3 regions of the Micromonospora maris AB-18-032 genome follow, and region 3 is predicted to be linked to each of the others. Evidence: riboswitches for the same ligand, from Rfam matches in the RefSeq annotation. Region 3 holds a riboswitch; each other region holds the start of a gene.

Region 1 (9,931 bases), 2.1 Mb from region 3:
CGTTCCTGCCGGAGAGCACCGGCGGGGAACCGACCCGTGGGGTGTTCAAGTCCGGCTGGGCCGGCATCTTCTTCGGCGGCGGCGGGAACGTGGGCTCCGGTCCGGCGGGGATCTCCGGCAACACCGCCGAGGCCCCGGAGGGGGCACCGGCACCGGGCCCGCCCAGCCCGGCACCCGGGCAGGGGCCGGGCACCGCACCGGGCGCCCCGACCACCGCCGCCATCCCGGACCCGGCGTGTGGCCGGTTCGCCCCCGACGTGTGTGCCGCGTACCTGAGCATCGCCGTCACCGGGCAGGCCGACCAGGCCGCCGTCGACCTGCTGCGGCGCTCCAGCCCGGCCGGGGTGCTGGACCGGATCAAGGCGCCCACCCTGCTGGTGCAGGGGGCGGCGGACACCCTCTTCCCACTCGGCGAGGCCGACGCCAACGCCCGGGGCATCGCCGCCAACGGCACCCCGGTGCGGGTCGCCTGGTTCACCGGCGGCCACGACGGCGGGGCGGGTCCGCGTACCGACTCCGACCGGGTGAAGTTCCTGACCGCCCAGTGGCTCGACCACTACGTCGCGGGAACGGCCGCCACGCCGGGAGACAGCTTCACCTTCTCCCGGATCGCCGGCTTCGACGCGCTGGACCGGGGACTGGTGGCGACCGGCTACCGCACCACCGACTACCCGGGCCTGAACGGGCAGTCCCGGCAGGAGGTGGCGCTCGCCGGGCCGCCCCAGCCGGTCGCCAACCCGCCCGCCGGCAACCCGGCGGCGATCTCCTCGGTGCCCTTCGCCGGCTCGCTGAGCTCGCTGCTCAGCGGGGTGGCCGCCGACATACCGGGCCAGCACGCCCGGTTCGACTCCGAGCCGCTGACCGAGGCCGTCGACGTGGTCGGGTCGCCCACCGTGCAGATCCGCGCGGCGTCGCCCACCGGCGAGGCGGTGCTCTTCGCCAAGCTCTACGACGTCAATCCGGAAGGGGCGGCCACCCTGCCGAGTGGGCTGATCGCTCCGATCCGGTTGACCGGCCTGCCGACCCAGGTCGCCGAGGCCACACCGGTGACGGTCACCCTGCCGGCGATCGTGCACCGGGTCGAGGCCGGGCATCGCCTCCGGTTGGTCCTGGCCACCTCGGACCAGGCGTACACCACCCCGGTCGAGCCGACCGTCTACCAGGTCGCGGCCACCGGCCCGGTGAGCCTGCCCGCCGTCGACGCCGAGCCGATCCCCACCGAGGCGGTGCTCTGGCGCTGGATCCTGGTCGGGCTGCTCGCCGCGATCGTGCTCGGGCTCGTCGTGCTCGTGCTCCTGTTGCGCCTGCGGCACCGCCGCCAGGACACCTCCGTGCACCCGGAGTACGCGGACACGCCGCTGGCCGTGCGCCATCTGCGCAAGGAGTACGCCGACGGCTTCGTCGCCGTCTCCGAGGTGGACTTCGAGGTGCACCCCGGTCAGGTGGTCGGCCTGCTCGGGCCGAACGGTGCCGGCAAGACCACCACCCTGCGGGTGCTGATGGGGCTGACCCAGCCGACCGCCGGAGAGATCTACGTCTTCGGGCACCGACTGGTCCCCGGCTCGCCGGTGCTCTCGCGGATCGGCGCACTGGTCGAGGGACCCGGCTTCCTGCCGCACCTGTCCGGGCTGGAGAACCTGAAGGCGTACTGGCGGGCGACCGGGCGACCGGAGGCCGACGCGCACTTCGACCAGGCGTTGGAGATCGCCGGGCTCGGCTCGTCGGTGCACCGCAAGGTGCGCAAGTACAGCCACGGCATGCGCCAGCGGCTGGCCATCGCCCAGGCCATGCTCGGCCTGCCCGAGTTGCTGGTGCTCGACGAACCCACCGACGGGCTGGACCCGCCGCAGATCGCCGAGATGCGCCGGGTGCTCCAGCGCTACGCCACCGACGGGCGAGCGGTGCTGGTCTCCAGCCATCTGCTCGCCGAGGTGGAGCAGACCTGCACCCACGCCGTGGTGGTCAACAAGGGCCGGATCGTCGCCTCCGGACCGGTCGAGGAGATCGTCGGTGACTCGCCAAGCGTGCTGTTCGAGGTGAGTGATCCGGCGGCGGCCCGGGAGGTGCTTGCCGATCTCGGCGGGGTGCGGGTGCTCGACGACACCGACGGGCAGCTGGTGGTCGACACGAACGGCACCGCCCGCAGCGAGGTGGTGGCCGAGTTGGTCCGGGCCGGGATCGGAGTGGACCGGGTGGTGCCTCGGCGCCGCCTGGAGGACGCCTTCCTCGCCCTGGTGGGGGAGAACTCTCGGGGAAGCGGGGACCGGTGATGGCGGGATCGACTGTCGAACCCACGCGCGGCGGAGGCGAGCCCACGTCGGCCGCCGGGGTGGCCGCCTCGGGTGCCGGGGCCGGTTACCGGCCCTCGCGGACCCTGCCGTTCGCGGCGGAGTTCCGGCGGCAGGCGTCGCGGCGGCGTACCCAACTGGCGCTCGGCTTCATGGTGCTGCTGCCGTTGATCATTCTGATCGCCTTCCAGTTCGACACCGGGGACGACGACAGTGGCCGGGGTGAGTTCGGCAGCCTGGTCTCCTTCGCCACCTCCGGCGGGTTGAACTTCACCCTGTTCACCATCTTCGTGTCCGCGTCGTTCCTGCTGGTCGTGGTGGTGGCGCTGTTCTGCGGCGACACGGTGGCCAGTGAGGCGAGCTGGGGCAGCCTGCGTTACCTGCTGGCGATTCCGGTGCCGCGGGCCCGGCTGCTGACGATCAAGCTGTTGGTCGCGTTGACCTACTCGGGGTTGGCGCTGGTGCTGCTCGCCGGCACGGCCCTGCTCATCGGCACCCTCCGGTACGGCTGGTCGCCACTGCGCAGCACGGTCGCCGCCCAGTTGGAGCCGGGCGAGGGCCTGCTGCGGCTGCTCGCCGTCCTCGGCTACCTCGCGGTGGTGCTGCTGGTCGTCGCCGGTCTGGCGTTCCTGCTCTCGGTGATCACGGACGCCGCACTCGGTGCGGTGGGTGGTGCGGTCCTGCTGTGGATCCTGTCCAGCATTCTGGACCAGATCACCGCGCTCGGCGCGATCCGGTCCTTCCTACCCACCCACTACAGCACTGCCTGGCTGGGGCTGCTCTCCACACCGGTGCAGACCGACGACATCGTCCGTGGTGCCGTCTCCGCGATCTGCTACGCCACCGCTTTCTGGGGGCTGGCCTTCTGGCGCTTCACCCGCAAGGACGTCGTCTCGTAGCCCGGCCGCGCCGCAGGCTCCTGGTCGGTGCGCCCTGTATCAGGACGTCGTCGCACCAGGAGCTCGCGGCGGGTCAGTGCTGCGGTGGGACCGTGGTCGGGGCGAGGGGGGTGGCGGGCGGCAGTGCCGAGGTGGGGGGCTGCTTCTTCCAGGCGCTCACGCCGACCCGGTTGGTGTTGCCGAGATCGATCGGCCCTTCGACGGCGACCTCCTGCGTCGGCTCTCCCTCCGCCGGGGCGACCTCCAGCCGCTGCGCGTTGGTGGCGACCACGGTCGGGTCGTCGACCAGGTTGCGCCAGAGCACCGCTGCGCCCGCGGCTTCGCCGGGCGCCAGCGTCAGGGGTCGGGGCGGGTCGTCGAAGCCCGAAGTGATCCCTCTGGCCCCGGCGATCACCCTGACTTTGATCGGGTTGTCGTCGCTGTCCAGCAGCCGGAGCTGCGGATAGCCGTGCAGCCGGTACGGGCGGCTGCCGCAGTTGACAAGTTCCAGGCCCATCGCCCGCAGGCCCATCGCCGCGCTCACCCCGAGGGAGTTGATCCGTACCCCCTCGGCCGGGCAGGGGCCCGGTGCGGTGGTGCCGGCGGTCGGCGGCGTACCTGTCGACGGGGTGGCGACCGGTGGTGGGGCGTCGGTCGCGCCGGCGGTGGTGTCGCCGGCGTCGGGGGTCGAGGCGCACCCGGCGAGCAGGGCCAGCGTCGCGAGCGCCCCGACCGACCGACGATACGGCCGGGTCCGGCGCTTGGTGGCCGTTGCTGGAGTTGTCCTACGTATCCCGCACATCGGGACATCGTCACATCGCCCGATACCGCGCGTGGCCCCGACGTCCCGGATTCGTGATCGAGGAGCACACCCGCCCCAATAAGGGGATTCCCGTCGCGCGAGCCTTCCGCGAACCGGTTGGACGCTGAGTGACGGGACAGCGCCCGGAAGTTCCAGCCGCTAGCATGGCTTGGGAGCGTTCCCACAGTCAGAGATTGCATCGACAACAATCTATACATCTCGCATTCTGGATCCCCCATCGGATCTACTACGGAGGTATCCGAATGCGTATCGACCGGTTCGGCGGGCCGGCACTGTCCCTGTTCCGCATGGTTGTCGGCCTGCTCTTTCTCTGTCACGGCCTGGCCTCGTTGTTCGGCGTCTTCGGCGGTAACCGGGGCACCGGTGAACCTGTGCCGCTCGGCCAGTGGCCGGGCTGGTGGGCCGCACTGATCCAGGCGCTCTGTGGTGCGCTGGTGCTGGTCGGCCTCTTCACCCGACCCGCGGCGCTGCTGGCATCGGGCTCGATGGCGTACGCGTACTTCGTGGTCCACCAGCCCGAGGCGCTGCTGCCGCTGCGCAACCACGGCGAGCTGTCCGTGATGTTCTGCTGGTCGTTCCTGCTGATCGCGATCCTCGGTCCGGGAAGCTGGGCGCTGGACAACCTGCTCGGTCAGCGCGGCGGGCGGGAACTCGCCCTCGACGCAGAAGCACGCAGCTCCGTGCCGGCCTGACCCTCCGTGCGAGAGTCGCGATCATGCTCGGACCTGGATCGAGTGGTCATCCGGCGGCGCTGATGCCACTCGATCCAGGAATGGGTGTGACCTGCGGAGCAATCCGCGATCTCGCTCACAAGCTGGGACAGTCAGGCGACGGCCCCGGCGCTACTGCCTAGAATCGGCAGCACAACTGCATACCTCATCCAGAGGGGCTGAGGGATACGGCCCGACGACGCCCCGGCAACCACCTCGCGCGCTCATCGTTGAGCGTCCGGCGGGGCAGGTGCCAATTCCGTCCCCGCCGCAGAGTGCGATGCGGGGAAAGATGAGAGGACTTCGACATGACGTCGACGCTCGCCCCCTCCGGCATCAACACCGCCACCAGCCCGGCCCGCGCTCTGGTCTGTCGCGCCTGTTCGGCCCGCTACCCCCTCGCCGCCCAGCACGCCTGTTACGAGTGTTTCGGCCCGCTGGAGGTCGACTACGACCCGGCTGCCCTCGCCGCCGTCACCCGGGAGCAGATCGAGGCCGGGCCGCGCAACATCTGGCGGTACGCCGCCCTGCTGCCCGCCGGTCAGGACCCGACCACCCGGGTCACCCTGGAACCGGGGTTCACCCCACTTGTCGCCGCCGACCGGCTCGCCGCCGAGTTGGGCATCACCGCCCCGCTGTGGGTCAAGGACGACAGCGCCAACCCCACCCACTCGTTCAAGGACCGCGTGGTGTCGGTGGCGCTGACCGCCGCCCGGGCGCTCGGCTTCTCCCGGTTCGCCTGCGCCTCCACCGGCAACCTGGCCAACTCGGTCGCCGCGCACGCGGCCCGGGTCGGCGTCCCCTCGGTGGTCTTCATCCCCAGCGACCTGGAACAGGGCAAGGTGGTGACCACCGCCGTCTACGGCGGCGAACTGGTCGCCATCGACGGCTCCTACGACGACGTGAACCGGCTCTGCGGTGAACTGGTGGAGACCGACGAGTTCGAGGACACCGCCTTCGTCAACGTCAATGTCCGGCCGTACTACGCGGAGGGTTCCAAGACGCTCGGCTACGAGGTGGCCGAACAACTCGGTTGGCGGATTCCCGCCCAGGTGGTCGTCCCGATGGCCTCCGGTGAACTGCTCACCAAGATTGACAAGGCATTCACCGAACTGGTCGAGATCGGGCTGGTCGAGGCGCCCGCGGGCGGTTGGAAGGTGTTCGGCGCGCAGTCGGCCGGCTGCAACCCGATCGCCACCGCCCTGCACGCCGACAGCGACGTCATCACTCCGGTCAAGCCGACCGGTATCGCCAAGTCGCTCAACATCGGCGACCCGGCCGCCGGTCTGTACGCGCTGGAGGCGGTACGTCGCACCGGCGGCTGGATGGAGTACGCCGACGACGACGAGATCCGCGCCGGAGTGCGGCTGTTGGCGCGTACCACAGGGGTTTTCGCCGAGACGGCCGGTGGCGTGACCGTGGCGGTGCTGCGCAAGCTGGTCGAGTCCGGCCGGTTGGATCCGACCGCCGAGACGGTGGTGTTCAACACCGGCGAAGGGCTCAAGACCCTCGACGCGGTGGCCGGCGAGGTGGGGCCGACCCATCGGATCAAGCCGTCGTTGCGGGCCGCCCGCGATGCCGGCCTGCTCGGCTGAGTTGACCATCGGGCACATGATCAGCGGAAATGCTGTGACCAGCGGTAAATGATCAAGCGGGATCGCCGGTGATCGAAGTGGATTCACGTTTCTTCAGAAATGCGGAAAACACGCCGACGAGGACTTGACGGCAAGAACCGCACAGCGGAAGATGCTCCGTGCGGGAGGGCGTATCGCCGTAGACTTTCAGTCTGTACGACCCAACGCCGGAGGCGTTGTGCGATCGACCCTCCCGACCAGCGTCCGAACGGGCCAGCGAGAAATTCGCTGGCCCGTTCGTCTTTCCCTCACGCAGGCTGCCGACATGACCCTCACCATCGCGCCCTTCGGTGCCGGCGACGACACCGCCATCGAGCAGGCGTACGAGATCGACACCGCCGCCTGGGCGGTGGACGTGCCCGACCTGCCCAGCTGCCGGCAACGGTTCTTCGGCATGATCCGGCACCCGATGCCCGGCGACGTGGCGGTGCACCTGCTGGCCCACCTAGACGGTGCGCCCGTCGGCTATCTGCTGCTCGACCTGCCGCAGTTGGACAACACCGAGAACGCCTCCGCCGATCTGGTCGTGCATCCGGCGTACCGTCGCCGGGGGGTGGGGCGCGCGCTGCTCGACCGGGGCCTCGACGTGCTGCGCGAGCGGGGACGCGTGCGGGTGAGCACGATGAGCGCCGCGCACCTGCCCGGCCAGCCGGACCGCCCCTCGCCGGCAACCGCCTTCGCGACCACCGTCGGCGCGACGGACGCCCTGGTCGACGTGCGGCGGCGACTCGACACCCGCCACCTCGACCAGGCGCGGCTCGACGCGCTGCTGGCCGAGGCGCGGGCCCGGACGGCCGGGTACGAGCTGCTGTTCTGGCAGGGCGGTACGCCGGAGGAACACCTCGCCGACGTGGCGTACCTGGACGGTCGGTTGCTTGCTGACGCGCCGATGGGTGATCTCGCCTGGGAGCCGGAGCAGATCGACGCCGAGCGGGTGCGCGGCACCGACCGGGCGCTGGCGGCCCGCGGCCGGCGGCGCTACCACGCGGGCGTACGCCATCAGGCGACCGGGCGGCTTGTCGCGTGGACGTTGCTGGACGTCGGCGCATCCACCGGCTGGCACGCCTTCCAGCAGATCACCATCGTGGACCCCGAGCACCGTGGGCATCGACTCGGCCTGCTCGCCAAGATCGAAAACCTGCGTCACCTGCTCGCCCACGAGCCGGCCGTCCAGGCCATCGACACCTTCAACGCGGACAGCAACGAGCACATGATCGCGATCAATGAGCAACTCGGCTTCCAGGTGCGGGACAGGTGGAGCAACTGGCAGCTGACGGTGTGACGGAAAACCGGTGGCGGGGCCGGGCGGCGGCGGGCAGGCTCGCGGCCATGGATATCGCCGTAGCCCCGTTCGACCCCTCCGACGAGGCGGCGCTGGACGACGCGTACCGGATCCGCGCGGCGGCCCAGGTGGTCGACACGCCTGACGTGCCGGCCGGTGACCGCGCAGAGTTCGGCCTGGTGGCGGCCCATCCGCCGTACGGCAATCTGATCCATCGCGCGTTGGCCCGACGGGGCGGCGAGGCCGTCGGATATCTGTGGCTACGCCTGCCGCAGTTGGACAACACCAGCACCGTCCTCGTCGAACTCTTCGTCGACCCGGCTCACCGGCGGCGCGGGGTGGGCCGAGCCCTGCTCGCCCACGCCCGGGAGGTGGCCCTCGGGCACGGCCGCAAACACCTGATCGCAGAGGTCGACGGGGTGCCGCCGGGAGAGGACCGGCAGCCGCCCGGTGCGGCGTTCGCGGCGGCGGTCGGCGCGCAGGCCGCCCTGCCGATGGTGCGCCGCCGGCTGGACACCACAGGGCTGGACGAGGCCGCGCTCACCGCGCTGCACGAGCAGGCACGGTCCCGGGCGGCCGGCTACCGCACGGTGGCGTGGCAGGGTGCGGCCCCGGAGGAGTACGTGGCCGACGTGGCCCGGCTGGAGGCCCGGCTGCTCGTCGATGCCCCTACCGGCGATCTCGCCATGGAGGCGGAGCGGGTGGACGCCGCGCGGATCCGCGAGATCGAGCGGTTCCAGGCGCTGCGCGGTCGGCGGCGCTACCACCTGGGGGCGGTGCACGAGCAGACCGGGCGGCTGGTCGCCTGGACGATGATCCAGACCGGCCCGTTCACGAACTGGTACGCCTCGCAGGAGATCACAATCGTCGACCCGGCACACCGTGGGCACCGCCTCGGCCTGCTGGTGAAGATCGAGAACCTGCGTCAGGTGCTGGCGCAGGAACCGGAGCTGCGAGTGATCGACACCTGGAACGCGGCGGTCAACGACCACATGGTCAACATCAACGAACAGCTCGGCTACCGGGTGGCCGAAAGCGCCGCGGACTGGCAGTTGACCCTCTGAGTTTGTGACAGCCCTCTACTGATCGCGGGGCTTCCTGTTGCATGATGGCGGCATGACGGACACCCCGCACCCCCACTACGACAGGCACGCCGAAACTCTCAACCGCGCGCTGACCGCGATCACGGAGCGCGGGTACTGGTCCGCCTACCCGGAATCACCGAGCCCCCGGGTGTACGGCGAGACCGCGGCGGCCGACGGCAAGGCCGCCTTCGAGGCGTACCTGGGCGGGAACTTCCCGCTCGACCAGCCCACCGACGGCAAGTGGATCGCCACCGAGACCAGCCCGTTCGGCGTCGAGCTGAACGTGACCTACCCGCACGCCACCGCCGACCAGCTGGTCGCCGCCGCGTCCGCCGCACTGCCCGCCTGGCGCGACGCCGGGCCGCAGACCCGGGCGGGCGTCTGCCTGGAGATTCTCGACCGGCTGCACAAGAACGTCTTCGAGCTGGCCAACGCGGTGCAGTTCACCAGCGGTCAGGCGTTCGTGATGGCCTTCCAGGCCGGTGGCGCGCACGCCCTCGACCGGGCCCTGGAGGCCATCGCCTACTCCTACGCCGAGATGACCCGGCACCCGGGCACCGCCGGCTGGGAGAAGGCCGCCGGCAAGGGCGACCCGTTGCGGATGACCAAGACCTTCCACGTGGTGCCGCGCGGCGTCGGCCTGGTCATCGGCTGCAACACCTTCCCGACCTGGAACTCGTACCCGGGTCTGTTCGCCTCCCTGGTCACCGGCAACCCGGTGGTCGTCAAGCCGCACCCGCGCGCCGTGCTGCCGCTGGCCATCACCGTGCGGTACGCCCGCGAGGTGCTCGCCGAGGCCGGCTTCGACCCGAACCTGGTGCTGCTCGCCCCGGAGGCCGCCGACGAGAAGCTGGCCACCATGCTGGCCCTGCACCCGGCTGTCAAGATCGTCGACTTCACCGGTTCCACCGAGTACGGCGACTGGCTCGAAGCCAATGCCCGGCAGGCGGCCGTCTACACGGAGAAGGCCGGCCTCAACACGGTCGTCATCGACTCCACCGACGACTTCGCCGGCATGTGCCGCAACCTCGGCTTCACCCTCGTCCTCTACAGCGGCCAGATGTGCACCACCTCGCAGAACATCCTCATCCCCCGGGACGGGATCGACACCGACCAGGGGCACAAGAGCTTCGACGAGGTGGCCGCCGGCATCGCCGCCGCCGTCGGCAAGCTGACCGCCGACCCCGCCCGGGGTGTCGAGCTGACCGGCGCGATCGTCAACGACGGCGTA
Region 2 (9,931 bases), 1.5 Mb from region 3:
GATCGGCTCCGGGCGGACATCGCGGCCTGCCTGGGCGAGCTGACCTCGCTGCCGGGCGGCAGGCCCGACGGTGGGGCGTCAGTCGATGTCGAGGACCGCCTTGCCGGCCACGCGGCGGCCGAGCAGCGCCTCGATCGCGTCGTCGACGCGCTTCCAGGAGTCCCGCCAGCCGACCGGTAGGGAGATGTCCCCGGCGGCCACGAAGGCCAGGAGGGTAGCCAGGTCGGCTCCGGGGCGGGAGGTGTCACCGAAGGACTGCAGACGCCGGGGTTCGCCCAATGCGAAGGTCGAGTTGGGCGCGAAGACGGCCGCCGCACCCGACGCCCAGCCGATGCTCTGGCAGATCCCGCCCGGCTTGAGCAGCGACCACGCGCGGGTGAGGTGGTCACCACCGACTGTCTCCACCACCACGTCGACCGGCTCGCGGACGTCGTCCAGCCCGACCACCACCTCGGCTGCGCCCAGGTCGCGCAGCCCCTCCCCCCGCGCCGGCGAGCCGACCGACGCCACCACCGTGGCTCCGCCGAGGCGGGCGAGTTGAACCGCCAGCCGTCCGACGCCTCCGGACGCGCCGGTGACCAGCACCCGACGGCCCAGCAGTGGGCCGGCGCCTCGCAGGGTCCGCAGGGCGGTGAGGCCCACCATCGGCAGGGCCGCCGTGGCGGCGAGATCGAGCCCGTCGGGGATCCGCGCCACGCTGTCGACGTCGAAGACGGCACGTTCGGCCCACGTTCCCGGACCGAAGGCGACCACCCGGTCGCCGACGGCCGGACCGCTGCCGTCCTCGGCGGCCCGCACGACGTAACCCGCGGCGTCGTAACCGAGCACCGTGCCGGCGGGCATCCCGGCACGGAAGCGGGCCTCGCCGAAGTTCACCGAGGACTGTCTCACCTCGACGAGCAACTGGCCGGGCGTCGGGACCGGCTCGGGCACCTCGGCCAAGCGGTGTCCCTCGGCGGTGTCGGGGGCGGCGATCAGGGCTTGCACGGTACGACCTCCAGAAACACGATCCGGACCAGCGGCCCGGTTGTCCCCGCTACCGTAAGTCCGACTCGTCCAATTTTCTGGGGAAATGCCATGACGACTGAACGCGCCGACGCGGCCCGCAACCGGGCGATGATCCTGCGCGCCACCGAGGATCTATTGACGTACCGCGAAGCTATGCCGATCTCCGTCGACTCGATCGCCGCCCGGGCGGGCGTCGGCAAAGGCACCGTCTTCCGCCGCTTCGGCAGCCGGTCCGGCCTGTTCCGGGAACTCCTCGCCGAACGCGCGACGCGAATCGGAGAGCAGATCAGCCACGGTCCACCACCGCTGGGGCCCGGAGCACCGCCCGGGGACCGGCTCCTGGCCTTCCTCGATGCACTGGCCGACCTCGCCGCGACCAACGCGACCCTCCTCGCCGCCCACGCAATGGCCTGCGCCGCCGGACGGCACGACGACCCCACCTACCGACGCTGGCACGAACACCTGCGCCAGCTCGTCGGGCAACTCCGCCCGGACCTCGACGCCGGATACGTCGCCCACGTCCTGCTCGGGGCATTCGACGCCGAACTGGTCCGCCGAACCATCGCCGACGGCGGCGGCGACCGGCTCCGCGCAGCCGTAAGGGCACTCGCACGGTGCCTGCTGCCACCCGGGCCCGAGCGATCATGCCGCCCGGGCCCGTAACGAGTGGTTGTGGCCCACGCCCGCCCGGTCCGACCTGCTCGACAATCCGCTCGGCAAGATCAGTGAACGGGGCTTGACCGGCTTTTGCGAACCTGTGGGCCGACGCCCGCGATCTCTACCAACTGCCCCCTTTCGAGGTCATCGGAGCCGGCACGCCCCCTGATAGAAGGCTCGCCGGTTCAGCGACGCGCTGCCGCCCGACTCGACGTCACGATCTCCCGCAACCCGCGCAGAAGCCGGTCGACGTGCGCGACGGTCGTACCGATGCCGATGCTGGCCCGGATCGCGTACCTGTCGGTCGGGCAGCCGAGCCGCTCGGCCGCGTCGGTCAGCAGTTTCCGGGCGAGCGGGTGGGCGCAGAACAACCCGTCGCGCACGCCGATACCGTGATCAGCGGCGAGCCGGTGGGCGACCTCCGTTGCTCGCTGCTCGGCGACGGCGAAGCTGACGATGCCGACCCGGTCGTGACCGACGTCGAACGTCCGCAGCTCTGCCACCCCGGGCAAGGCCGCGAGCCCGTCGCGCAACCGCTTCAGCAGATCCTGTTCGTGCGCCAGCACGGCCGGCGAGGCGGCGAGCGTGGCGCAGGCGGCGGCGAGCGCGACCGCGCCCAGCAAATTCGGTGTGCCGGCCTCATGCCGAGCGGGACCAACATGCCACTGCACCTCGGCCGCCTCGTCACCGACGTGCCTGGTGGCCCCGCCGCCGGCGAGATACGGGGCGGCGGCGTCGAGCCAGTCGGCCCGGCCGGCCAACACTCCTGCGCCGAACGGCGCGTACAGCTTGTGCCCGGACAGCGCCAGGTAGTCGATGCCGGCGTCGGTCATGGAGACCGGACGGTGCGGGGCCAACTGGGCGGCGTCGACGGCGATCCGCGCGCCGTGCCGGTGCGCGATCTCGGCGAGTTCGGCTATCGGCCAGACCTCTCCGGTGACGTTGGACGCGCCGGTGACCGCTACCAGCACGGGGCCGGCGCTGCGCAGGTCGGCCAGTGCGCGGGTGAGCCCGGACACCACCGCCGGCAGGTCCGCGGGCACCGGCAGGCAGTGCACCCGCGGCCAGGGCAAGAGGTTCGCATGGTGCTCGCCCGCCCAGGTCACCACGGTGGTGTGGGATGGCAGTGCCCGGGCGAGCAGGTTCATCGCGTCGGTGGTGTTCCGGGTGAAGATCACGTGGTCGTCGGGCCGGATGTCGAGGAAATCCGCCACGGTCTGGCGGGACTGCTCGTACGCCAGGGTGCAGCGACGTGACGCCGCGCCGGCACCCCGATGCACACTGGCGTACCAGGGCAGGAGTTCATTGACCGCATCGGCGGCGGCAGCGAGGCACGGTGCGGTAGCGGCGTAGTCGAGGTTGGCGTACGTGACGGTGGTGCCGTCGGAGAGACGGACAGGCAGATCCGCGCCGAGCACCACAGGAGCGATCGTGGGCACACTGGTCCTTCATGACGGTGGACCCGCACGGGTCCGCGCTTGCCTCTCCGGCGGACGCCGGCGGCCTGGTCCTCACCCGGAGGCACCCCACCGCGGACGCACGAGGGTTGCCGGCCAGCAGGCCGGGGCCTTGACGCTGACACTCATGACCGCCGCCGATATTGCCATACGGACCGGCCTTGCCGCCAGTACGCTTCGCGCACTATCCGACCCGGTGCAGGTACAGATAGCTGCCGCGCGCCGCACGGCAGTGATAAGCCACTCCGGCGTGCACATCTGCCTGGCGCGCACATCGAACGTGACCATAGTCGAGTGTCCTTTGTTCCCACTGACGTCACATGGATGGTTGTTATCGCCGTGTCGGTCCAGGCGGTCACGACGACAATGCCAGTTTCATCGTGGATAGCGGGCGCTCGGCGCCCCGGTCGATCGAGACCAGCGTGCCGTCGGGGATCGCATACGCCAGTCGAGCGGCCCGCGGTGCCAGGTTATGCCTGCGCAGCACGGTGTGTGCCGCACTTTGCGGTAGCAATGGAAAGCCACTGGCAGGAACGCAGGCGGCTCGGCGCACCGTCCTACTTCGTCATCCGAGACGAGCCGGACGCCCCTTCTTCGGCGGCAGCATTCCTTGTTGTCGACGTGGCGGAACATCTGGTCATCTTCATTCTGGTGCCCGTGTTCGTTGGCGCGATGATCGGCATCCTGGTCGCTGGGCTTCCGAACAGGTGGCACGTTCTTGCGTCTATCGTGACGCCGGCCGCGACCTCGACGGCCGGCGGGTCGTTGGTTGTCGCCACAACCTTCACCAACCACGTTTCGGCATTTCCCTGACCGATAATCGCCCGTCATCTCATTCTCGCGCTGCACATCAGCCGCCTCACCAGCCTCGGTCTCGCCCTGGACGACGTCGCTCGGATGCTCGAGTCGGAGGAGCGCGGCCAGGAGTCCCCCCACGGGCTACACGCGCCGGAGAACGAGCACCTCTCTCGCCGACCGGGCGGCCACCACGCTCAGGGGGTCTTCGCCACCCGCCCTGACACGCTCCTCGGCATCGACAACAGCTGGGCGGGACAGCCAAAGGCCGACGTGGTCCATGACTACGAAACAGCGTGGGTACGCAGCCGGCCGTCCCGCCCTGTGATCTCCGCTTGCCCATTACCTACTTTCACTATAGGAAAAGTGGGTGACCACCACAGTCTCCGCGTCACCCACCGCGGAAACCTCGATCGGTGCATCGACGGCCGCCCGGAGGGCTCTGGCACCCCGTGGCTGGCGCCGCCGTCGGATCCTGCTTCGGCTCCTCGCCCTCGTCGTGCTCTACGGGCTCTGGGAAGTCGCCGCCCGGACCACCGGCAATCCGACCTTCATCCCCTCACCCGGCGCGGTGTGGCACCAACTGGTCCAGACGTCGACCACCCACGACGGCATCCGCGGCTACAGCGGGCATCTGCTCATCGAACACCTCGGCGTCAGCCTGCGGCGCATCCTGATCGGCTCCATCATCGGCATCGCCGGTGGGGTGCTCCTCGGTGTCGTGATGGGAACTGTCAGCGGGTTCCGGGTAGTGATCGAACCGGTCGTCACCTTCGTCCGCGCCCTTCCGCCGCTTGCCTACTTCAGCCTCTTCATCATCTGGTTCGGCATCGACGAGACGCCCAAGCTCTGGTTGCTCTCCATCGCCGCGTTGCCGCCCGTGGCGGTCGCGACCGCCGCAGCCGTCCACTCCGCACCGACCGGTCTGGTCGAGGCCGCGCGGGCGCTGGGCGCCGGTCGTGTTCACGTGATCCGCGACGTGGTGCTCCCCCACGCATTACCGGAGATATTCACCGGCATCCGGATCGCGGTGGGGGTCGCGTACTCCTCGGTGGTCGCCGCCGAGACGATCAACGGCGTACCCGGCATCGGTGGCATGGTCCGCGACGCCCAGCGCTACTCCCAGACCGACGTCGTCATTCTCGGCCTCTTCGCCATTGGCCTGTCCGGCCTCATCATCGACGCCCTGCTACGGACCGCCGAAAACCGGCTCATCCCGTGGCGGGGCCAGATCTAGGAGACAACAGATGCGCAAGACACTCGGTCTGCTGGCAGCCGTGTCCCTGCTGTTGAGTGCCTGCGGCGACGGTGCCGCCAGCGGCGGCGATCCGGGCCGCAAGACCATCCGGATCGCCTACCAGGCCTTCCCCAGCGGCGACCTCATCGTGAAGAACCAGAGACTGCTTGAGAATGCGCTACCCGACTACCAGATCACCTGGACCAAGTTCGACTCCGGCGCGAGCATCAACACCGCCTTCGTCGCCGGCAGCGTCGACATCGCGGCGATCGGGTCGAGTCCGGTGGCGCGCGGTCTCTCCGCGCCGCTGAACATTCCGTATCAGGTCGCCTTCGTCCTCGACGTGGCCGGCGACAACGAGGCGTTGGTGGCCCGCAACGGCGCCGGCGTCACCGACATCACCGGCCTGCGCGGCAAGAAGGTAGGGACCCCCTTCGCCTCCACCGCCCACTACAGCCTGCTGGCCGCCCTGGATCGAGCCGGCGTCAAGGAATCAGAGCTCACCATCGTCGACCTGGAGCCCCAGGACATCCAGGCCGCCTGGACCCGGGGCGACCTGGACGCGGCCTACTCCTGGTTGCCATCACTGGATGAACTCCGCAAGACCGGTACGGTGCTGATCACCAGTCGCGAACTCGCCACCGCCGGCAAGCCCACACTGGACCTCGGCGTCGTCGCCACGGACTTCGTTGAGGCGCACCCTGCCGCAGTCGACGCCTGGCGCAAGGCCCAGTCCCAGGCCCTGAACCTGATCCACGACGACCCCGCCGCGGCAGCGAAGTCGGTCGGCGCCGAACTCAACCTCAGCCCGGAGGAAGCGCAGCGGCAACTCTCGCAGGGCGTCTTCCTCAAGCCCGAGGACCTGGCCAGCCCCGAATGGCTGGGCACCTCCGCGGCCAAGGGCAAACTCGCTGACAATCTCGTCAGCGCCGCACAGTTCCTCAAGGACCAGCAGAAGATCGACGCTGTGCCAGACCTGGCGACCGTACAGGCAGCGATCTATACCGTAGGACTGCCCGATGCCCTCGGCTGAATCCGGCCACACCGCGGCGATCACCGTCACCGACGTCGAGCACAGATACGGCGAAGTCGTCGCCCTCGGTCCCATCGACCTGACAGTGCCGCCGGGCGAGTTCCTCGTCCTGGTCGGCGCGTCCGGGTGCGGCAAGAGCACACTGCTGCGGCTGATCGCCGGCTTCGAGCAGCCCACCACCGGCACGGTCCTGACCGACGGCGTACCACCGATCCCAGGGCGCAGCGCCGGCCTGGTTTTTCAGCAGCCCCGGCTCTTCCCGTGGAAAACCGTCGGCGGCAACATCGAGTTGGCACTGCGGTACGCCGGGCAGCCCACCGATGGCGTCGACGCGCTCCTCAACCGGGTCGGGCTGCACGACGTGGCAAAGCGCCGCACCTGGCAGATCTCCGGCGGTCAGCAGCAGCGAGTCGCCATCGCCCGGGCCCTCGCCGCCGACCGCCCACTGCTGCTCCTCGACGAACCGTTCGCAGCGCTCGACGCGCTCACCCGCGAGCGCCTCCAGGAAGACCTTCGCTCGGTCAGCACCGCGCCCGGGCGCACCTCGATCTTCGTCACCCACAGTGTGGACGAGGCAGTCTTTCTCGGCAGCCGGGTCGTGGTGCTCAGCCCTCGCCCCGGCCGGATCGTCCTGGACCTGCCCATCCACCTACCTCGCACCGGCATCACCCCGGACGACCTGCGAGGCCTGCCCGACTACGCCGCCCTGCGCGCCGAGATCGGACACGCCGTCCGAAGCGAAGGAGCATCCGCATGACCACGGTTCACACCCCGCTCGACCTCGAACCGCTGGGACCACACTTTGGCGCTCTGGTCCACGGTCTGGACCTGGCCATCGCCAGCGACGAGGAGGTCACGGCGCTGCGCGCCGCGCTGGTCGACCGCAAGGTGCTCTTCCTGCGCGATCAGCGCCTCGACGACGATGGCCAGGTGCGTCTGGGACGCAGAATCGGAGAACTGACAGCATCCCACCCCGTGGTCGGCGGCGTCGATGACGCACACCCCGAGATCTACGCCCTCGACAGCACGGACAACGGCTTCGCCGACGTCTGGCATACCGACGTCACCTTCATGAAGCGACCACCACTCGGCTCGATCCTGCGCGCCGTCATCCTCCCGCCCACCGGAGGCGACACCACCTGGGCCGACGCGCAACTGGCGTACGACTCGCTCAGCGAACCGGTACGTCGGCTTGTCGATCAACTCACCGCCATTCACGACGGCACTCGCGAGTTCGGCTACTATCTCGCCCAACGCGGAGGCAACGTGTGGGAGGGCCAACAGGTGTCCCGACTGGATCCGGTCGAACACCCGGTGGTCCGGGTCCATCCCGAGACCGGCCGTCGAGGGATCTTCGTGAATCCGGGTTTCACCTCGCACATCGTCGGCGTATCGGACTTCGAGAGCCGGGCCATCCTGGACCTGCTCTACGCCCACCTCACCAAGCCGGAGCACATCGTGCGGCACCGATGGCGCCCCGGGGACGTGGCGCTCTGGGACAACCGCAGTACCGCCCACTACGCCAACCGGGACTACGGATCCGCTCGACGGGTCATGCACCGCATCACCCTGCGCGGCGACATCCCCCGCGGACCGAAGGACTAGGTGCACTGCCGAACCTGTAGTGGTTGATCGTTGACGATGTGCCGGTGGTGCGTCGTGGCGAGCGCCTCCCACCAGGCGGGGTCGGGGGCATTCAGCCCCGAAAGCACGGCCGGCCGCACCTCCCGGTCGTAGTACGGCGCGGTCTCCGGGACGCAGCTCGGCATGGCAAGGCCGAGCAGCACCGGCGGTGGGCGCTCCTCGAGCACGAGCGCGGCCACCCGATGCGGTGCGAGCGCGGCGTAGACGTACCGGTCGACGTTGAAGGTCGTGAGAATGATGATCCGCGGTGGCCTCGCCATGCCGTCGACCATTCGGCGAGTCGCCTCGATGCCGTCCATCACGGGCATGCGGATGTCCCTGAGCACCACGTCGGGCTCGTTACGGCGGACCACGGCGACCGCCTCCACGCCGTCGGCGGCCTCACCGGCAACCTCTCAGAACCGGTCCCGGGTTCCGAGGAGGATGTTGTGTGCGGCGCGGCGCCGTGGCGCGAGCTCGGTGTCGATATCGGCCCAGCGCCTGGTGTCAACACAGAGAGCTCCGTCGACAGCAGGCAGGGCCTCGATCAGCCGCATCCGCTGGTCTTCGCCCGGGTGGGAACTCCACAGGTCGGTGGTCCGCCGGCTGAGCTGACGAGCCAGCGGCAGACGAGCAGCCAGGCTTTCCCGGGCTTCAGCAGCCGCCGCCTCCAACTGCTCGCCGTCGATACGCGGCGCCAGGTGCCACAAGTCCTGCCAGATCCGGCCAGCGAGCAGGACCGTCTCGGAGGATCGGAGGAAGGCCGCGCTGCCGGCGACCCGGCGGGCGACCAGATCCGCCCGGTATTCGGCGCGGCGGCTGTCGGGCATCGCCACGCTGTCGACGAGCAACTGCGCGGTCGCGCCAGCGACATTGGCGAGAGCGACGATTCCATGGACGATCATCCCGAGGAGCACAACCGGCCCCGACCCCTGCTCGGCCAGCGAGTCAGCCGCGTGAACGGCACGCCGCCAGGGGTTCCGCCCACCGGTGGCCACTACCGCCCGGGCGCCGAACGTCCTCGCCAGCAGGGTCCTCCGCACCCGAAGCGGATCGCCGTTGGCCAGGTGCCCCAGTTCGTGGGCCAGCAGCGAAACCCGGGCCGGCCGCGGCAGCATCACCCACAGGGGAATCCCGATGACGAGCACCGACCGCTGACGCCAACCCAGCCGCGCGACACCGGCGTTGAGACTCAGATCTGCACAGATCACGTCGGGAACCGGTGTTCCGGCGGCATCAGCGACTTCCCGCACCAGCCGGTGCAACTGCGGGGCCTCGCGCTCAGTGATCACGCCATACCTGGGCACCCGCCCGAACGACGGCTTGACCAGCAGCAGGACGAGCACAGCCGGGATCGCCAGGGCCAGCCTGACCCCCTGCGGCAGGTCGCTGGCCACGACGAGCCAGGCGAGGTAGCCCACCGCCGCCACCCCCAGCAGGGCCAGCAGCACGGAGACCACCGACAGCCAGACCTCCCCCGACGACGTCCCATCCGGGCGGGCCTCCGGGGCGGCCAGCACCTGCTCATACGTCGCCCGGTCGATCTCCAACCCTCGCCGGAACCCCCACCGACCGATCATCCTGGTGCCGCGCCACGGGGCCAGGGCGGGGTCGTACACGTCCAGGTTCCACTGACAGGCAGGGCACCACGAGGGCGCCCCCGCCTCCAGCAGGACCAGCTCGTGGGCACAGGCCGGACATCTGCTCAGCGTCGTCTTCGTCGGCACGAGGGTGGAGTCTAGATCGAAGTGACAGCAGTGCATGGTCCGGCTCGGGCGCCGCCGGACGCCATCGGACCGCCTACCTGAGGAAGGCCCGTCACTGAGCCTTTTCCAACCTGATCTTGCAGGTCAGCGCAGGTAGGCCGGGGCTGCTGATCGATGAGGGCGAGGCTCCAGGTAAGACAGCAATCTGTGAGTGTGGTTTGTCAAAGCCACCCGCTACGACTCGCCGTGCGCTACGAAGCCACCCTCACCATCGCCGCCATCAACCAATGGCTCCGCGCCCTACGAAACACGGCCTAGCCCAGTGCGAGGCGAACGCCAAGCGCGACGAAGGCGAACGCGCAGAGTCGGTTGATGCGCCGTGACCAGAGTCCGTCGGTCATTCGATGCGCCAGGC
Region 3 (9,931 bases):
GCGCAGGTGCTGGTGGAGGCGTGCGCCGGGCTCGCCCGGCTCAGCTACGCCGACGACCCGCAGGCGGCGGCCCGCCACACCGAGCGGGCCCTGTCGCTGCCCAGTTCCGCCGGCCCCACCGTCGCCGAACTGGCCGCCGGCTGGGTCGCCCTCTGCTCCGGAGACCCGCACACCGCCCTGCGGTACGGCGAACAGGTCCGCGCCGAGACCGGTCGCCGGCGGGACACGGCGGGCCTGGCCGAGGCCATGGAACTCGTCACCCTCGCCGCCCACCGCGCCAACCCCGAGGCGACCTCGCCCCGGACGGTACGCCGGCTGCTCGCCGACCTGGTCGAGGCGGCGACGATCTGGGCCGAGCTCGGCAACGAGTTCGCGCTCGCCACCAACGCCCTGCTCCAGGCCCGGCTCACCGGTGACCTGGTCGCGGAGCGGATCGCGTACGAGCGGCTGCGCCGCATCGGCGTACAGGAAGGTGGCTGGCATGTCGCCGGACCGTTGGCGGCGATCGGGCCGGCACCGGTGCCCGAGGTGGAGGTGCAGATCCTGGGCCAGTTCGCGGTGCGGCTGGCCGGCGTGGCGGTGTCGGTCGGCAGCTGGCAGTCCCGCAAGGCGCGCGATCTGCTGCACATGGTGGCCGCGCAGCTCGGCAGACCGGTGGCCCGCGACGCGCTGGCCGCCGCGCTGTGGCCGCAGGCCCGCGCCGAGGTGGCGCTGCGCCGCCTGTCGGTGCTGATCTCGACCGTACGGGGTGTGCTCGACCCGGGTCGGCGACATCCGGCGGACCGTTACCTGATCACCGACTCGGCCACCGTGCAGCTGAGGACGGCACATGTGGTGGTGGACGCGTGGCGTTTCCACGACGCGGCCCGGGCGGCAGTCGTCGCCGACACCGCGAGCCCGCCACCGACCGGCACCGCCGCCGACGACCGGTTGCTGAGCCAACTGGAGACGGTGGTGGCCATGTACGCCGGTGATCTCCGCACCGACGACGAGGTCGTCGGTGCGGCGGTCCAGCGGCCCCGGGCGCTGCTGTCCGCACTGCACCGCGAGGTGACCCGCCGGCTGGCGAGGCGGTATCTGCACCTGGACCGGCCCGACGCGGCGATCGGCTGGTACCTGCGGCTGGTCGGCGAGGACGGTTACGACGAGCCGGCCCACCTCGGCCTGATCGCCGCGCTGTCGGCCGCCGGACGGCACGGTGAGGCCAACCGGCGCCATCAGGAGTACGTCGTGCGGATGGCCGAGATCGGTGTCGAGCCGGCCGCGGCCGCGCTACCGGATCGGGCTCGCCTGAACAATTCCTGAACCGCCCCCGAAGACCGCCGATCAGACTGCTCGGTGTCCGGACACGACCGTGGTGGACCCGACGTGGCGGGTGCCGCGACCGTGGCGATGCCGGAGGCAGACGGGGGTGGTCGGCGTGTTCAGGTCGAAGGAGAAGACGATGGGACGGGTTCGAGGGCTGCTTGTCGTGCTCGCGGCCGGGCTCATGCTGACCGGCTGTGCCGGCGGAACGGACGACGGCACCGCCTCGGGTGGGGCAGCCGCGACCAGCGAGGCCGACGGCGGGCAGGCGCCGGACCAGGGCAGCGGCGGAAAGGACACCGGGTCGGGTGACGGGGACCGCTGGTGCGACGCGGTGCAGGCGTTCAGCACCTCGATGGACCCGCTGTTCACCGAGAGCGCGGGCAAGGCCGAGCTGGATCAGGCCCGTACCCGGCTGAAGGAGTTGAAGGCGGCGGCACCAGCCGAGATCAAGTCCGACGTGACGACGCTCGGCGAGTTCTACGCCGCGGTCATCGACGCCTCCGGCAAGAGCATGCCCGAGGACCCGGCGGCGTGGGCCCGCGTCGGCCAGACCACCGAGGGGCTCAAGACGGCGATGCCGCCGGTGTCGGACTACACCATGAAGCGTTGCCCTGAGTTCGACGGGCAGCTGCCGACGGGGCAGTGACGACGGCCCCCGGGCTGCTCAGAGCACCTTGGGATCAGAGCACCTGGGATCAGAGCACTTGGGATCAGAGCACCTGGGAGAGGAAGCGGCGCAGGCGCGGGTGCTGCGCCGCTTCGAAGATCGCGGCCGGCGGTCCGGCCTCCAGCACCACCCCGGCGTCCATGAACGCGACCGTGTCGGCGACCTCCCGGGCGAAACCCATCTCGTGGGTCACCACGACCATGGTCATGCCCTGCGCCGACAGGTCCGCCATCAACGCCAGGACACCCTTGACCAGCTCCGGATCCAGCGCCGAGGTGGCCTCGTCGAAGAGCATCACCTGCGGCTGCATGGCCAGTGCGCGGGCGATGGCGACACGTTGCTGCTGGCCACCGGACAGGTGTGCCGGGCGGGCGTCGGCCTTGGCGGCCAGCCCCACCCGGTCCAGGTGTTCGCGGGCCACCGCTGCCGCCTCGTCCTCGCCGAGCTTGCGGATGCGCCGCAGCGCGAGGGTGATGTTGCGGAGCACGCTCATGTGCGGGAAGAGGTTGAACTGCTGGAAGACCATGCCGACCCGCTGCCGCAGGGCGTCCGGGTCGTCGCGCAGCACACTGCGTCCGTCCAGCAGCACGTCGCCGCGGTCCGGTTCGAGCAGCCGGTTGACGGTCCGCAGCAGGGTGGACTTGCCCGACCCGGAGGGGCCGATCACGCAGGCGGTCGCCCCCCGGGCCACGTCCAGGTCCACCCCGCGCAGCACCTGGTGACGCCCGAAGGCCAGGTGCACGTCGCGCAGGCTCAGGCTGACCGAGTCGCTCATCGTTGGTTCCCTCCGGCGGCGCCGGGCAGCGCCAGGTCTAGGTCGTCGGGGTCGTCGTCGGCCGGGCCGGTGGCCGGTCGGCCGTGCCGCAGTCGCCTGTCGATCCAGTTGACGACGTGGGTCAGCGGGACCGTCAGCGCCAGGTAGAAGAGCCCGGCCAGCAGCAGCGCCGACTGGTTGCCGGTGTTGGCGGCGTAGTCCTGCCCGATCCGGAACAGTTCCCGCTGGCTGGCCAGCAGGCCGAGGAAGTAGACCAGGCTGGAGTCCTTGATCAGGGCGATCAGCTGGTTCACCCAGGCCGGCAGGATCCGCCGGATGCCCTGCGGAATGATCACCCGGCGCATCGCCTCGCCCCAGGAGAAGCCGAGCGCGCGGGCCGCCTCCAGCTGGGTGGCCTCCACCGACTGGATGCCGGAGCGGAAGATCTCCCCGATGTACGCCGACGCGATCAGCGACAGCGCCAGGATGCCCAGCGGGTACGGGTTGGGCCCCCACACCTGCATGCCGAGCGGGGCCAGGCCGACCCCGATCAGCAGGATCGTCGCCGCGGCCGGCAGGCCCCGGAAGACGTCGGTGTAGACCCGTGCCGGCCACCGCAGCCAGCGGGTTCGCGAGATGCCCGCGACGGCCAGCACGATGCCCAGCGCCGAGCCGAGCAGGGCGGCGGTGACCGCCAGGATCAGCGTGTTCGGCAACCCGACAGTGATCATTTCGGGTAGCGCCTCGCGCATCGACTCCCAGTCGAAGAACGTCTCCCACAGGGTGCGCAACGGATCCACGGGTCAACCTCCGCCCTGCTAGCTGGTCGTACCGGTCAGGAAGCGGCCGAGGGGGCCGCCGACGGGACGGTCACGGTGCCGCTGCCGGGAGCGAAGTCGGCCGGGATCGCCCGACCCGGGTAGTACTGCTCGTTGAGCCGGGTCCAGGTGCCGTCGGCGATGACCTCGTCGAGGGCCTTGTTCAGCGCCTCGCGCAGCGCGTCGTTGCCCTTGGCGAAGGCGTACGCCGTCGGGGCCGGGCTGAGTTCCTTCGCCGCCACGGTGATCTTGCCGCCGCTGTCGGCGGCGGTCTTCTCACCGATCTCGGCCGGGGAGATCCAGGCGTCCGCGGTGCCCGCCTTGAGCTGGTTGAGCGCGCTGTTGTAGTCGGGCACCCGTACCGGGTCGAGGCCCTTGGTGGTGGCGTAGTCGTCCTGGACGGTGCCCTGCACGACCACCACCCGCTTGCCGGCCAGCTCGTCGAAGCTGCTCAGGGTCGAGCCGGCGGGCACGTTGAGACCGAGGTAGCCGAAGTCGTAGCCGTTGCCGAAGTCGACTGTCTTCTTCCGCGCCTCGGTGATGGTGATCGAGGAACTGCCGATGTCGAACTTGCGGTTGTTGACCTGGGCGAGCAGGCCGGAGAAGTCGGTGCCGACGAACTCGACCTTCAGCCCGAGCTTGTCGGCGGCGGCGACCAGCAGATCGTTGTCGAAGCCGGTGAACTTGCCGTCCTTGAGGTACACGTTCGGCGGCGCGTCGGTGAGCGTGCCGGCCCGCAGCACCCCCGGCTGGAGCAGGTTGTACGGGTTGTCGGCCTCGCCGGCCGAGTCCGAACCGCAGGCGGTAAGCGTGACGGCGGTGAGGACTGCGGCGACGCCGACAGCGGCGGCCCGGGTCAGGGCAGGAACGATTCGCACAGGTGTCTCCTGGATGAACGACGGCGGGCACGGACGTGCCGCACCGACGGTCCGTCGTGCGACGGACCGCTGGGATGAACCGATGGCAGAGGGGGAGTTGATCAGGTCACCCGAGGCCCGCAGGCTCGGCGACCGGCAGCGACGCGGTCAGCTACACGCGGCGCTGCAGACCCGCATCATGTCGACGTGGCGACGTTGGGTCAGATCGAGGCAGGCCGCCACGGGAGCGGATCGACTGCGGTACGACATGGGTCTCCCTCAAGGTCGTGATGACCTGGAAACCAGGCCACGCTTGCACCGGTGGTTGCACCGGTGCCTGGTCCTCACCCGGGGCACCCCTGCGCGGACGAGGGTTGCCGGCCAGCAAGCCGGGGCTTCACGCTGGCACTCATGACCTGCGGCCGAGGCTAGCAGCAGGGGACGGGTCGGCGTCCACTCGATATGACGGCCCTCACGCTCTGGTCATCTCCGGTGGTGCGGCAGGTAGGCGCACCGTGACGTGGAGCCCGCCGGTGGGGCGGCGGCTGACGTACGGGCCAGGGCCGGTCGACACGAGCAGCCTGGGCCGCGATGTGGGCCGCCCATTGCCACCATCCGCGTGATCCCTTACGGTCGGCTCAGCGGTGGGCGGTGCGGTCCGCATCCGAGAAGACACCGTCGGTGCCTCGCCAGGTGGGCCGGGAGGGTGGAACTCCCGAGGCCCGCACACGTGGCGGGACCCGACGGGCGAGCCCCGAACCGTGGGACGGCGCGTCGAGGCGTCGCAGCCGGCGGTCGACGGGCGCGGACACCCACCGGGAGCCACCCTTGTATCTCACTCCCCATGAGCAGGATCGTCTGCTCGTCCACGTGGCGGCCGACGTCGCCCGGCGCCGCCGCGAACGCGGCCTGCGCCTGAACTATCCCGAAGCCGTCGCGGTGATCACCGCCTTCCTGCTCGAAGGTGCCCGCGACGGGCGCTCCGTGGTCGACCTGATGTCCGCCGGCCGTACCGTGCTGACCCGCGAGGACGTCCAGGACGGCATCCCCGAGCTGCTGGGGGAGGTGCAGGTGGAGGCGACGTTCCCGGACGGCACCAAGTTGGTGACGGTGCACCACCCGATCCCGTGATCCCGGGGGAGATCCTGCTGGCCGCCGACCCGGTGGAGATCAACGCCGGGCGGCCGGTGACCACGCTGCTGGTGGTCAACACCGGCGACCGGCCGGTGCAGGTCGGCTCGCACTACCACTTCGCCGAGGCCAACCCCGCGCTGGACTTCGACCGGGACATCGCCTGGGGGCAGCGGCTGGCCGTACCGGCGGGCACCTCGGTGCGTTTCGAACCGGGGGTGAGCCGCAGTGTCGACCTGGTGCCGTTGGCCGGTGCCCGGATCGTGCCCGGCCTGCGCGGCGAGTGCGGCGGGGCACTGGACGCCGAGCCGGGAGGAGCGGCATGAGCATCGTCGAGCGGAACCGCTACGCCGCGCTGTACGGGCCGACCACGGGTGACCGGATCCGGTTGGCCGACACGAACCTGCTCATCCAGGTCGAACACGACCACTGCGTCGGCGGCGACGAGGCGGTCTTCGGTGGCGGCAAGGTGATCCGCGAGTCGATGGGTCAGTCCCGGGCCACCCGGGCCGAGGGCGCGCTGGACACCGTCATCACCGGTGCTGTGGTGCTCGACCACTGGGGTGTGGTCAAGGCCGATGTGGGGCTGCGCGACGGACGGATCGTGGCGCTGGGCCGGGCCGGCAACCCGGACACCATGGACGGGGTGCACCCCGACCTGGTGATCGGCCCGGCCACCGAGGTCATCGCCGGCAACGGCCGCATCCTCACCGCCGGGGCGGTCGACACCCACGTGCACTTCATCTGCCCGCAGATCGTCACCGAGGCCCTCGCCGGCGGGGTCACCACCCTGGTCGGCGGTGGCACCGGGCCGGCCGAGGGCACCCGCGCCACCACCGTCACCCCGAACGCCTGGCACCTGGCCCGGATGCACGAGGCCCTCGACACGTTCCCGGTCAACGTGCTGCTGCTCGGCAAGGGCAACACGGTCTCCACCGAGGCGCTGTGGGAGCAGCTGCGGGCCGGGGCTGGCGGGTTCAAGCTGCACGAGGACTGGGGCACCACCCCGGCCGCCATCGACGCCTGCCTGCGGGTCGCGGACGCCTCGGGCGTGCAGGTGTCCATCCACACCGACACCCTCAACGAGGCCGGGTTCGTCGCGGACACGCTGCGGGCGATCGGCGGGCGGGCCATCCACTCGTACCACACCGAGGGGGCCGGGGGTGGGCACGCGCCGGACATCATCACCGTCGCCGGGGAACCGAACGTGCTGCCGTCGTCGACCAACCCGACCCGCCCGTACACCCGCAACACCCTCGCCGAGCACCTCGACATGCTGATGGTCTGTCACCACCTGAACCCGGCCGTACCGGAGGACCTGGCCTTCGCCGAGAGCCGGATCCGGCCGTCCACCATGGCCGCCGAGGACCTGCTGCACGACCTCGGGGCGATCTCCATCATCGGCTCGGACTCGCAGGCCATGGGCCGGGTCGGGGAGGTCGTGCTGCGCACCTGGCAGAGCGCGCACGTGATGAAGGCCCGGGTGGGGGCGCTGCCGGGTGACGGCGCCGCCGACAACCACCGGGCCCGGCGGTACGTGGCGAAGTACACCATCTGCGCGGCGATGGCCAACGGCCTCGACCACGAGATCGGGTCGGTGGAGCCGGGAAAGCTCGCCGACCTGGTGCTCTGGGAGCCGGCCTTCTTCGGCGTACGACCGCACCTGGTCATCAAGGGCGGCATGATCGCGTACGCCCAGATGGGCGATGCGAACGCCTCGATCCCGACTCCGCAGCCGATGCTGCCGCGGCCGATGTTCGGCGCCCACGGCGGTGCGGCGGCGGTGACCAGCCTGGCGTTCGTGGCCCCGGCGGCGCTGGAGGCCGGGCTGCGTCTCGACGTACGCCGCCGGGTGGTGCCGGTGGCCGACGTGCGTTCGCGTGGCAAGGCGGACCTGCCGGAGAACAACGCCCTGCCGCGCATCGAGGTCGACCCGGACACCTTCACCGTCCGCATCGACGGCGAGGTGGTCGAGCCGGATCCGGTGACCGAACTGCCCATGGCCCAGCGGTACTTCCTGTTCTGATGGCCGCAACGACGATTGCGCTGCTGGTCGCCGACGGGCGGTTCCCGGCCGGGGCGCACGCCCACTCGTCCGGTCTGGAGGCGGCCGTCGCGGCCGGACGGGTGACCGACCTGGCCACGCTTGACGAGTACCTGCGCGGCCGGCTGACCACCGCCGGCCTGGTCGCGGCGGCATTCGCGGCAGCCGCCCGCCAGGCGGCCGGCCTGCCGCCGAGATCGGATGGTGTCCACGATCGACGGTTGACGCTCGCCCAGCTCGACGCGGAACTGGATGCCCGTACGGCCTCGCCGGCGCAGCGGGCGGTGTCCCGTCGGCAGGGCCGTGCGCTGCTGCGGGCCGGTCGGGAGATCTGGCCCGCCGCGACCTTCGACGACCTGCCCGCCACACCGGGCGGCCCGCACCAACCGCTCGCGCTCGGTCTGGTCGGGGCCGCCGCCGGCCTCGATGCGGCACAGGTCGCCACGGTCGCCGTGCACGCCACGGTGACCGGGTCGGCAAGCGCCGCCGTACGCCTGCTCGGGCTCGATCCGTACCAGGTGCAGGCCCTGCTGGTGCGGCTCGCCGACGCCTGCGACGCGACCGCGACCCGCGCGGCGCGGGCCGCCGAACTACCACCGCGGCGGCTGCCCGCCGCCGCCGCGCCACTGGCCGACATCCACGCCGAAGCTCATGCCACCTGGGAGGTGCGTCTCTTTGCGTCCTGACATCACGCACGACGAGTCTGTTCCCCACACCCACCCCGAACCGGGGGTCGACCCGCACGCCCCGCTGCCCACCGCCGTCCGGGCGCTGCGGGTCGGCATCGGTGGCCCGGTCGGCTCGGGCAAGACCGCCCTGGTCGCCGCGCTGTGCCGGGCGTTCGCCGACGAACTGCGTCTCGGTGTGGTGACCAACGACATCTACACCACCGAGGACGCCGACTTCCTCAAGCGGGCCGGGGTGCTCGACCCGGCCCGGATCCGGGCGGTGGAGACCGGCTGCTGCCCGCACACCGCCATCCGTGACGACATCGGCGCGAACCTCGACGCGGTCGACGAACTGGCCGAGGCGCTGGGCCCGCTGGACCTGGTGCTTGTCGAGAGCGGCGGCGACAACCTGACCGCGACCTTCAGCCGCGGGCTGGTCGACCGGCAGATCTTCGTGGTCGACGTGGCCGGCGGGGACAAGGTGCCACGCAAGGGTGGTCCGGGGGTGACCGCCGCCGACCTGTTGGTGATCAACAAGACGGATCTGGCGCCGATGGTCGGCGCGGACCTGTCCGTGATGGACCGCGACGCCCGGGCCCGGCGCGGCAGCCTGCCCACGGTGTTCCAGTCCATCACCGAGGATCCCCTCGCCACCCAGGTCGCCGCGTGGATCCGGCACGAACTGGCCCACCACCGCGCCACCGGCCTCGAATCCGGGCCCAGCGCCGGCACCCGGGCGGCGGTTCCCGCCGGGCAGGCCTGATGCGGGCCACCGCCTGGCTGGTGGCCCGTGCCGACCGGCACGGCCGCACCACCCTGGCCGAGCTGCGCGGCGAGAGCCCTCTGCTGCTGCGCCAGGTCCCCGGCCCGGGCGGTGGCGTCACGGTGTACGTCGTCGGCGGTGCGGCCGGTCCGCTCGCCGGCGACGACCTGCGGCTCGACGTCGAGGTCGGCCCGGGTGCGGTGGTACGCGTCCAGACGGTCGCCGCCTCCATCGCGCTGCCGGGCCGCCCCGGCGCGGTCTCCCGGATGCTGCTGCGGGCGACCGTCGCGGCGGAGGCCGTCCTGCACTGGCTGCCGGAGCAACTGGTCGCCGCGGCCGGCTGCGCGCACATCGCCGACGCCCAGGTGGAGGTCGCCGAAGGCGGCACCCTGCACTGGCGGGACGAGTTGATCTGCGGCCGGCACCGCGAGCAGCCGGGTCACGCCGAGATCAACACCTGGGTGGACCTGGCAGGTCGGCCGCTGTTGCGCCAGTCGTTGACGGTCGGCCCCCAGGCACCCGGCTGGGCCGGCCCGGCGGTCCTCGGTGGCGCACCGGCAACCGGCTCGCTGCTGGTTCTCGACCCCACCCGACCCCCCGAGTCGCCGGTGGTACGCGGCACCCTGGCCCGGCTGCCGCTGGCCGGCGGACCGGCGACCCTGTGGACCGCCACCGCGCCCGACGCACACACTTTGCGGTCGTATCTTGAGCCGGACAATCCTGCGAATAGCCTCACTGCTACGGCCGGGCGGGATTCGGCCGGGGGAGGGGAGCGCGAGGTTGTCCGGACTGGGTGAGGTCGTCGCCGAGCGACGCATCGTGGTCATCGACCCCGAAGGTGTCACTTCGGAGCTGGTGGTCCGCCTCGGGAAGCCGGATCCGGATCCGTTGTCGCACCACGGCGACTGGGGCTGCCCGTTC

Evidence for each region. A riboswitch is a leader RNA that binds a small molecule or an ion and turns the genes downstream of it on or off. The one in region 3 is predicted to bind S-adenosylmethionine.
Region 1: linked by a shared signal. The riboswitch ahead of thrC (threonine synthase) and the one ahead of VAB18032_RS17780 (ABC transporter substrate-binding protein) in region 3 are both predicted to bind S-adenosylmethionine.
Region 2: linked by a shared signal. The riboswitch ahead of VAB18032_RS11685 (aminotransferase class V-fold PLP-dependent enzyme) and the one ahead of VAB18032_RS17780 (ABC transporter substrate-binding protein) in region 3 are both predicted to bind S-adenosylmethionine.

The regions. Positions count from the first base shown of each region.
Region 1 covers NC_015434.1:6,159,351-6,169,281, reverse strand. The annotation lists gene VAB18032_RS27355 (alpha/beta fold hydrolase) at 1-2,270, shown strand, start outside; gene VAB18032_RS27350 (ABC transporter permease) at 2,270-3,187, shown strand; gene VAB18032_RS27345 (DUF4232 domain-containing protein) at 3,261-3,968, opposite strand; gene VAB18032_RS27340 (DoxX family protein) at 4,232-4,681, shown strand; SAM riboswitch class I at 4,863-4,998, shown strand; gene thrC (threonine synthase) at 5,008-6,294, shown strand; gene VAB18032_RS27330 (GNAT family N-acetyltransferase) at 6,599-7,615, shown strand; gene VAB18032_RS27325 (GNAT family N-acetyltransferase) at 7,663-8,679, shown strand; gene paaN (phenylacetic acid degradation protein PaaN) at 8,732-9,931, shown strand, end outside.
Region 2 covers NC_015434.1:2,553,771-2,563,701, reverse strand. The annotation lists gene VAB18032_RS11700 (thioesterase II family protein) at 1-180, shown strand, start outside; gene VAB18032_RS11695 (zinc-binding dehydrogenase) at 79-987, opposite strand; gene VAB18032_RS11690 (TetR/AcrR family transcriptional regulator) at 1,078-1,671, shown strand; gene VAB18032_RS11685 (aminotransferase class V-fold PLP-dependent enzyme) at 1,851-3,086, opposite strand; SAM riboswitch class IV at 3,135-3,255, opposite strand; gene VAB18032_RS31660 (hypothetical protein) at 3,636-3,935, shown strand; gene VAB18032_RS11675 (ABC transporter permease) at 4,288-5,154, shown strand; gene VAB18032_RS11670 (taurine ABC transporter substrate-binding protein) at 5,165-6,187, shown strand; gene VAB18032_RS11665 (ABC transporter ATP-binding protein) at 6,174-6,944, shown strand; gene VAB18032_RS11660 (TauD/TfdA dioxygenase family protein) at 6,941-7,792, shown strand; gene VAB18032_RS33520 (response regulator) at 7,789-8,160, opposite strand; gene VAB18032_RS30005 (M48 family metallopeptidase) at 8,227-9,537, opposite strand; gene VAB18032_RS11650 (LysE family translocator) at 9,831-9,931, opposite strand, start outside.
Region 3 covers NC_015434.1:4,015,105-4,025,035, reverse strand. The annotation lists gene VAB18032_RS17800 (ATP-binding protein) at 1-1,305, shown strand, start outside; gene VAB18032_RS17795 (hypothetical protein) at 1,445-1,954, shown strand; gene VAB18032_RS17790 (amino acid ABC transporter ATP-binding protein) at 2,019-2,750, opposite strand; gene VAB18032_RS17785 (amino acid ABC transporter permease) at 2,747-3,529, opposite strand; gene VAB18032_RS17780 (ABC transporter substrate-binding protein) at 3,565-4,425, opposite strand; SAM riboswitch class IV at 4,709-4,821, opposite strand; gene VAB18032_RS17770 (urease subunit gamma) at 5,233-5,535, shown strand; gene VAB18032_RS17765 (urease subunit beta) at 5,532-5,861, shown strand; gene VAB18032_RS17760 (urease subunit alpha) at 5,858-7,561, shown strand; gene VAB18032_RS17755 (urease accessory protein UreF) at 7,561-8,265, shown strand; gene ureG (urease accessory protein UreG) at 8,255-9,010, shown strand; gene VAB18032_RS17745 (urease accessory protein UreD) at 9,010-9,807, shown strand; gene VAB18032_RS30175 (DUF6968 family protein) at 9,791-9,931, shown strand, end outside.